One region of the Pseudomonas sp. AB39(2026) genome, then DNA from elsewhere that is predicted to be linked to it. Evidence: predicted binding sites of a transcription regulator. Region 1 holds the regulator's gene; the other holds the start of a gene.
The links. Region 1 encodes sigma-54, which starts transcription at its own class of promoters, with help from an activator protein. Its sites were predicted from a motif close to ANTGGCATNNANNTTGCTNT; they were not measured.
Positions count from the first base shown of each region.

Region 2: the regulator sigma-54 is predicted to act here: its motif matches at 2,211-2,230, upstream of glnK (P-II family nitrogen regulator).

Region 1 is NZ_CP195212.1:2,363,011-2,367,221, reverse strand. Features, by position in the region: gene rapZ (RNase adapter RapZ) at 1-457, opposite strand, end outside; gene ptsN (PTS IIA-like nitrogen regulatory protein PtsN) at 460-924, opposite strand; gene hpf (ribosome hibernation-promoting factor, HPF/YfiA family) at 932-1,243, opposite strand; gene ACSAMW_RS10740 (RNA polymerase factor sigma-54) at 1,378-2,886, opposite strand; gene lptB (LPS export ABC transporter ATP-binding protein) at 3,023-3,748, opposite strand; gene lptA (lipopolysaccharide transport periplasmic protein LptA) at 3,748-4,211, opposite strand, start outside.
Region 2 is NZ_CP195212.1:3,092,086-3,096,296, reverse strand. Features, by position in the region: gene yghX (YghX family hydrolase) at 1-742, shown strand, start outside; gene ACSAMW_RS14305 (LysR family transcriptional regulator) at 753-1,670, opposite strand; gene ACSAMW_RS14300 (accessory factor UbiK family protein) at 1,737-2,015, opposite strand; gene glnK (P-II family nitrogen regulator) at 2,431-2,769, shown strand; gene ACSAMW_RS14290 (ammonium transporter) at 2,803-4,137, shown strand.

The sequences.
Region 1 (4,211 bases):
GTGTATCCCGCAGTTGGTACAGGTTCAGGTGAGTGGTGTTTATCTTGAGGTCGGCCAAGTCCGCAATAGGGCTCAGCAAGTCGCTTTCCACGCCTATGGCTTCGGCCAGCGAGCGGTCGGCGCTGGTTAATGGGTGACGACGACGGGTCTCAGAAAAGCGCTTGAGGAGCGTATCCTCGTCCGCATCCAGAAACAGCACGTCACATTGGATGTGCTTATGGCGGACCTCTTCGAGCAACTGTGGGAAGCGCGAAAGGTGGCTGGGCAGGTTACGCGCATCAATGGATACCGCTACCAGCGGCTCGGCCAGTTCGGTATGGATCAATGCACGGTCTGCCAGCTCTGGCAGAAGCCCGGCCGGCAGGTTGTCTATGCAATAGAAGCCGTTGTCTTCCAGTACATCAAGGGCGGTGCTCTTGCCGGAGCCTGAACGACCGCTCACGATGACCAGGCGCATGGTCAGGCGCCAGCCTGCGCATTGAGCACCACCTGGTACAGCGCGGTACTGTCTTGGGCAGAGCGCAACTGCTCTCGCACGTCCTTGCGGTCCAGCATGCTTGCAATCTGACGAAGCAATTCAAGGTGCGCATCGGTAGCCGCCTCGGGTACCAGTAGCACAAAGATGAGATCTACGGGCGCGCCATCGATAGCGTCGAAGTCCACAGCTGCCTGCAGGTGCAAAAGCGCACTCATGGGTTGATCGCAATTAGCCAGGCGGCAATGGGGGATGGCGATTCCGTTTCCGAAACCGGTTGAGCCCAAGCGTTCACGAGCGAGCAGGGCATCGAATATCACCTGCTGGCCGACCTGAGGCAGGTCTGCGTGAATCAGCCTTGAAATCTCTTCAAGAACACGTTTTTTACTGCCGCCCGGCACGTTCACGAGTGAACGGCCGGGGGTCAGGATATTGTCTATTCGAATCATTGGGGGTTCAGCGAGCGGCCGCACCTTGCAGGTGGCTCTGCTGTTTTTCCTTATGCTTGAGCAATTGCCGGTCGAGTTTATCAGTCAGGAGGTCGATAGCGGCATACATATCGTCATGTTCCGCCTGGGCAACGATTTCTCCGCAGTTTGGCACCCGGAGGGTGGCCTCCACACGCTGCTTCTGTTTTTCCACTTCCATGATCACCTGCACGTTGGTGATCTTGTCATAGTGCCGCTGAAGCTTGGCGAGTTTTTCGGTGGTGTAGTTACGCATGGCGTCGGTCACATCCAGCTGATGCCCACTGATGTTGACTTGCATACTGCTTCTCCTTGTTGCCAGTGCATAAAGAGGCAGGCGAGGCACCTGCCACTGAAACGCTGGTGGCATCCCGGTAACGCGACATTGGCGTGCGTGCTGTAGCGCCAGTGACAGCAGGCGTTTCCGGGTGAGGCTTACATCAACCGCTTGCGTTCGCTCGAGGGCGCGATCCCTAGGGACTCGCGGTACTTGGCGACAGTGCGGCGTGCGACCTGAATGCCTTGTGCCTCCAGTAAACCAGCGATCTTGCTGTCACTCAATGGCTTTTTCTGGTTTTCCGCCGCTACCAGTTTCTTGATGATCGCCCGAATGGCCGTGGACGAGCATTCACCGCCCTCTGACGTGCTCACATGGCTTGAGAAAAAGTACTTCAACTCGTATATGCCGCGGGGCGTATGCATGTATTTCTGAGTAGTCACCCTGGAAATGGTGGACTCATGCATACCCACCGCTTCAGCGATGTCGTGCAGCACCAGCGGCTTCATGGCCTCATCGCCGTATTCGAGGAAGCCACGCTGGTGTTCGACGATCTGGGTCGCCACCTTCATCAGCGTCTCATTGCGACTTTGCAGGCTCTTGATGAACCAGCGCGCTTCCTGCAGTTGATTGCGCATGAACGTGTTGTCGGCGCTGCTATCTGCGCGGCGAACGAAGCCTGCATATTGCGGGTTTACGCGCAGGCGTGGCATCGACTCCTGGTTCAGCTCTACCAGCCAGCGCTCGCTATCCTTGCGTACAATCACGTCAGGCACCACGTATTCGGGCTCGCTGGATTCTATCTGCGAACCTGGGCGAGGGTTGAGGCTCTGTACCAACTCGATGACCTGGCGAAGCTCATCTTCCTTAAGCTTCATCTTGCGCATCAGCTGGCTATAATCCCGCGCGCCCAGGAGTTCGATGTAGTCCGCCACCAGGCGTTGAGCCTCGGCCAGCCAAGGCGTTTTTGCAGGAAGCTGCCTTAATTGAAGCGCCAGGCATTCACTGAGCGTGCGCGCCCCGATGCCGGCTGGCTCGAACTGCTGAATGCGGTGGAGCACGGCTTCCACTTCGTCGAGCTCGATATCCAGTTCCGGATCAAACGCCTGGCAGACGTCTTCCAGGCTTTCCTCAAGGTAGCCCTGGTTATTGATGCAATCGATCAGCGTGACCGCTATCAGTCTGTCGTTGTCCGACATGGGCGCCAGGTTGAGCTGCCACAGCAGATGGCTCTGCAGGCTTTCGCCTACCGATGTACGGGTTGTAAAGTCGTACTCGTCATCATCACCGCCTGGCAGGCTGCTGGCGCTGGTCTGATAAATGTCTTCCCAGGCCGTATCCACAGGAAGTTCGTCAGGAATGCGTTCATTCCAATCGCCTTCCTCGCTGGTTTCCGAAGCACTGGAGGTTTCCTGGAACGTGGTTTCCTGAAAGGTAGGCTCCTGGGCTTCGACAGGCCCGGACTGCTCGGCTTTGTCGGCCAGCGGGTCAGTGTTGTCGAAGTCGTCGCCTTCTTCCTGGCGTTCAAGCATTGGATTGGACTCCAGCGCTTCCTGAATCTCCTGCTGGAGGTCCAGGGTCGAGAGCTGGAGTAGGCGGATGGCCTGTTGCAACTGCGGCGTCATCGTCAGTTGCTGGCCCATCTTAAGGACAAGCGATGGTTTCATGGTGTGAGCTTGACACCCTGGTTGCCGGCGCGAGGCGCCATCCACAACGGGCGCCCCAGAGAGGCGCCTGAACTTAAGCAAATTATATGCCTGAAACCAGGGTGTTTGCCTAGAGGTCTTTACATTAAGACACGGCCTACAGCCGGAACTCGTGCCCCAGGTACACTTCCTTCACCAGGTCATTGGCAAGAATAGTTGCCGAATCACCCTCTGCAATCAACTGGCCATCGTTCACAATGTAAGCGATTTCGCAGATGTCCAGGGTTTCTCGGACGTTGTGATCGGTGATCAGCACACCGATGCCCTTGGCCTTGAGGTGATGAATGATCTGCTTGATATCGCCTACGGAGATGGGGTCTACCCCGGCAAAGGGTTCGTCCAGCAGGATGAATTTAGGCGCTGTGGCCAGCGCTCGTGCAATCTCTACCCGGCGGCGCTCGCCCCCGGACAGGCTCATGCCGAGGTTGTCCCGGATGTGCGTGATGTGGAATTCCTGCAGCAGGCCTTCCAGGGCCTGGCGACGACCAGCAGCGTCCAGGTCCTTGCGGGTTTCCAGGATGGCCATGATGTTGTCAGCCACGGACAGCTTGCGGAAAATGGACGCTTCCTGGGGCAGGTAGCCGATGCCGGCCTTGGCACGGCCATGCATCGGCTGGTGGCTGACATCCAAGTCGTCAATCAGTACGCGCCCCTGGTCAGCCTGTACAAGGCCAACAATCATGTAAAAGCACGTGGTTTTGCCAGCCCCGTTCGGCCCCAGCAGGCCAACGATCTGCCCGCTTTCGATGGAAAGGCTCACATCCCTTACCACTTGGCGGCTTTTGTAGCTCTTGGCCAGATGCTGGGCCTTCAACGTCGCCATTACTGGGCCTTCTGCGGCTGATCGGTTTTCTTCTTGGGCTGAATCACCATGTCGATGCGTGGGCGCGGTGCAGTGACCTTGCTACCCGTTGCACGGCCAGCGTTCACAACCTGGCGTACCGTGTCGTAGACGATCTTTTCGCCTTCGGACGTATTGCCATCGTTGATGACCTTCGCCTTGTCGATCAGCACGATACGGTTCTGAGAGGCAAAGTACTGGATAGTGACGCCATAGGCCTGGACGATCGGCTTGTCCACGGCAGGCTTCTGCTCGTAGTACGCCAGGTTGCCCACAGCCGTGAACACGTCCACATCGCCACTGGGCGTACGTGTAACAGTTACCTTGTTGCCCGTGATCTTCATGGAGCCCTGTGTGATGACCACGCCGCCGGTATAGACGGCCACGCCTTGCTTGTCATCAAGCTGGGCGTCATCGGACTGGATATGAATGGGTTGGTCCCGAT
Region 2 (4,211 bases), 730 kb from region 1:
GGCGTCACTAAGCCCCAATTACGCCCTGGCTCAGCAAGTGGAGTTTACTGACCCGGACATCGTGGCCGAATACGTGATGTACCCCTCGCCCCAGGGCCATGGCCAGGTGCGAGGCTATTTGGTGCAGCCTGCCAAGAAGGAAAAAGCCCCGGCGGTGGTCGTGGCTCACGAAAACCGGGGGTTGAACCCCTACATAGAGGACGTGGCAAGGCGTGTGGCCAAGGCCGGTTTCGTGGCCCTGGCGCCGGATGGCCTGACCTCGGTAGGCGGTTACCCTGGCAACGATGACAAAGGGCGGGAGCTGCAGCAGAAAGTGGACCCGCAAAAGCTTATGAACGACTTTTTCGCCGCCATCGAATGGATGAAGGCGCACCCGGCAGCCACCGGAAAAGTCGGCATCACTGGCTTCTGCTATGGCGGTGGCGTTGCCAACGCAGCGGCTGTGGCCTACCCCGAGCTGTCAGCCGCCGTACCCTTCTATGGTCGCCAGCCCAAGGCCGAAGACGTGCCCCGCATCAAAGCGCCCCTGCTATTGCATTACGGTGAGCTAGACACAGCCATCAACGAAGGTTGGCCCGCCTATGAGAAAGCCCTCAAAGCCAATAACAGAACCTATGAAGCCTACGTCTACCCAGGCGCCAACCACGGCTTCCACAACGACTCTACCCCTCGCTACGACAAGGCCGCCGCAGACCTGGCCTGGCAACGCACAATCGACTGGTTCACCCGCTATCTCGCTTGAAGCTTGAAGCTCAATGAGCCAACCCACCATCGCCCATATGCTGCTCCAGCCGCGCCCGTAGCCAGCGTTCCGCCGGGTCTGTGTCGGTGATGCTCAGCCATACCATGGACAATTCCAGGGCGGGGGTTTCGAACGGCAGAGGTTCGGCGTGCAGGTTGCCCCACGCCTCCATGGCCGTAGCAGCATAATCCGGGCAACCGGCGAGCAGGTCAGTACCGGCCAGGATCGAAGGCAGTGAACTGAATTGGGGCACGGACAGCACCACCTTGCGAGTGCGCCCAATTTCATCCAGCCACTCGTCCGCAATCCCGCGGGTATTGGCCGTATGGGACACCACCACATGGGAGCGGCTGCAGTACTCATCCAGGGTCAAAGGGTGTTGTGCACCGTCGGCGCGCAATACGCGGGCATGCATTCTGCGCAGCAGCTTGCGCTTGGCATTGGCGGGCAGCCCACGGGTTTGGCTGATGCCAACGGTAATGTCGCCCGCTGCCAGCAGGTCGGGGATGCGCCAGTAGTCCACATGCTGCACCACCACAACCACGTCCGGGGCCTCCTGTCGTAGCGCGCGTAGCAACGGCGGCAGCAGGCCGAACTCCACGTCATCCGACAGGCCGATCCGGAACGTCATCTTGCTGGTGGCAGGCTCGAAGTCGTGGCTCAGGCTTAATGCAATGGACAGCGCATCCAATGCGGGGGAGAGGTGCTTGATCAGCGCTTCTGCGCGGGCGGTGGGCTCCATGCGATGGCCCACCCGAATGAACAGAGGGTCATTGAACAACACGCGAAGCCGATTCAGCGCAGCGCTGATGGTTGGTTGGCCCAGAAACAACTTTTCTGCCACCCGCGTGACATTACGTTCAAGCATCAAGGCTTCGAACACCACCATCAGGTTGATATCAGCCTTGCGCAGTTCGTTGCGATTCATCGGCAGGGATCGGTGGGGGTTGAAAGGGGGAAAACGCGTGAGTGGGCGCTGCAATAGCGCCCGTGTTCAGTCTTGCCGAGTGGTAGTAGCCGGCGCTGCAGGCAGCCGCGCTTCAAACTCGGCCAACTGCGCTTCAAGGGCGTCTACCTTGGCGCGGGTGCGGGCAAGCACGGCCATCTGTGTATCGAATTCCTCGCGGCTTACCAAGTCTAGCCGGGCAAAGGCACTTTGCAGCAGCGTACGGAACTGGCTTTCGAACTCCTGGCGAGGAGGCAGGGTATTACCACCCAGCAAGCGGCTTGCTTGATCGGTAAGGGCATCGAGGAAGGCTTTTGGCGCAAGCATGAGGGCAGGTTCCAATAAAGAAGACTGGCCAAAGTGTAACACGGGGTCCGACGTCTGCTGGCGACCTTACGCTGCACACTTGTTGGGCGGTGCCCCCGTCTGTGACGCACCAATAATGTGCGTGGCTTGGCGCCAAGCCCTGCTTTCCAACCCAAAAAACTGCCTCGGGCTGGCTGAATTCGGCAAGCGGCCGAAGGTGGCAAGGTTTCTGCTTGGAGGCAGCAGAAGACCCTGCACTGATGGCGGCCTGAACGGCGAACACAGTGCATAGGCGGAACGGGGAAGTGTTCTGCCAAGACAGGTATCCGACACACAGCGGCGCCGCCTGCGCCGGGTTACAAAGTCGGACACTGCGCTTAGACTTGAGTCGGGTTTGTTTTCCTGGGGCAAGTCCACCAATTCGGGAGAAAGTTTCATGAAGCTAGTCACTGCCATCATCAAGCCGTTCAAGCTGGACGACGTGCGCGAGTCGTTGTCGGAAATCGGCGTGCAGGGCATCACCGTCACAGAGGTCAAGGGTTTTGGCCGGCAGAAGGGTCATACCGAGCTGTACCGTGGTGCGGAATACGTGGTGGATTTTCTACCGAAAGTAAAAATCGATGTCGCCATCGACGACAAGGATCTGGACCGCGTGATCGAAGCGATCACTAAAGCCGCCAACACTGGCAAGATCGGTGACGGAAAGATCTTCGTGGTCAACCTGGAACAAGCGATTCGCATCCGTACCGGCGAAACCGATACCGACGCCATCTAAGCCGACCCTAAAAACGCCCCAGGAGTAAACAATATGACTCTGCGTCAATTCGCAGGGCTAGGCGCCCTGTTGTCTCTCATAATGCCAGGCCTGGCCTTGGCTGATGAGGCGGCGGCACCTGTGCTCAATTCTGGCGACACCGCCTGGATGCTTACCTCTACCGCGCTGGTGCTGTTTATGACCGTGCCCGGCCTGGCCCTGTTCTATGGCGGCATGGTGCGCTCCAAGAACGTGCTGTCGGTAATGATGCAGTGTTTTGCGATTACAGGCCTGGTGACGGTGCTGTGGTTCATCTACGGCTACAGCATGGCGTTCGATACGACCGGTATGGAACAGGGTGTGATCAACGTCAATTCCTTCGTGGGCGGCATGGGCAAGGCCTTCCTGGCAGGCATCACGCCGGCCAGTATCACGTCGGCCACGGCATTGTTCCCGGAAGCCGTGTTCGTTACCTTCCAGATGACCTTCGCGATCATCACGCCGGCCCTGATCGTAGGCGCCTTTGCTGAACGCATGAAGTTCTCGGCCATGCTGGTGTTCATGGGCGTGTGGTTCACCCTGGTATATGCGCCTATCGCGCACATGGTGTGGAGCGGTAATGGCGGCCTGTTGTGGGACTGGGGCGTGCTGGACTTCGCTGGCGGCACCGTGGTGCACATCAACGCAGGTATTGCGGGCCTGGTAACCTGCCTGGTGCTGGGCAAGCGCAAAGGCTACCCCACTACCCCGATGGCGCCCCATAACCTGGGCTACACCCTGATTGGCGCGGCCATGCTGTGGGTAGGCTGGTTCGGCTTCAATGCCGGCTCCGCCGCCGCCGCCAACGGCACCGCAGGCATGGCCATGCTGGTGACCCAGATCGCTACTGGCGCTGCGGCCTTGGGCTGGATGTTTGCCGAGTGGATCAGCCACGGCAAGCCAAGTGCACTGGGCATCGCTTCGGGCGTAGTGGCAGGCCTGGTTGCCATTACACCGGCAGCCGGTACGGTGGGCCCGATGGGGGCGCTGATCATTGGCTTGGTGGCGGGCGTGCTGTGCTTCTTCAGTGCTACGACACTCAAGCGCAAACTCGGTTACGACGACTCCCTGGACGCCTTCGGTGTACACGGCATCGGCGGCATCATTGGTGCTTTGCTCACCGGTATCTTCGCAGCACCGGCCATGGGTGGCTTCGGTACGGTAGAGGATATTGGCGCGCAACTGTGGATTCAGGCCAAAGGCGTTGGCTTTACCCTGATCTACACCGCCGTGGTGACCTTCGTCATCCTGAAAGTGCTGGACATGCTCATGGGGCTGCGCGTGTCGGACGAAGAAGAAGCGGTTGGCCTGGACCTGGCTCAACACAATGAGCGTGGTTACAACCTTTAAGCCGGTAGGCGTACCTTAAGGCACGCCATTCGTAAAAAAATGCCCGGCACGCCGGGCATTTTTTTTATCCTTTT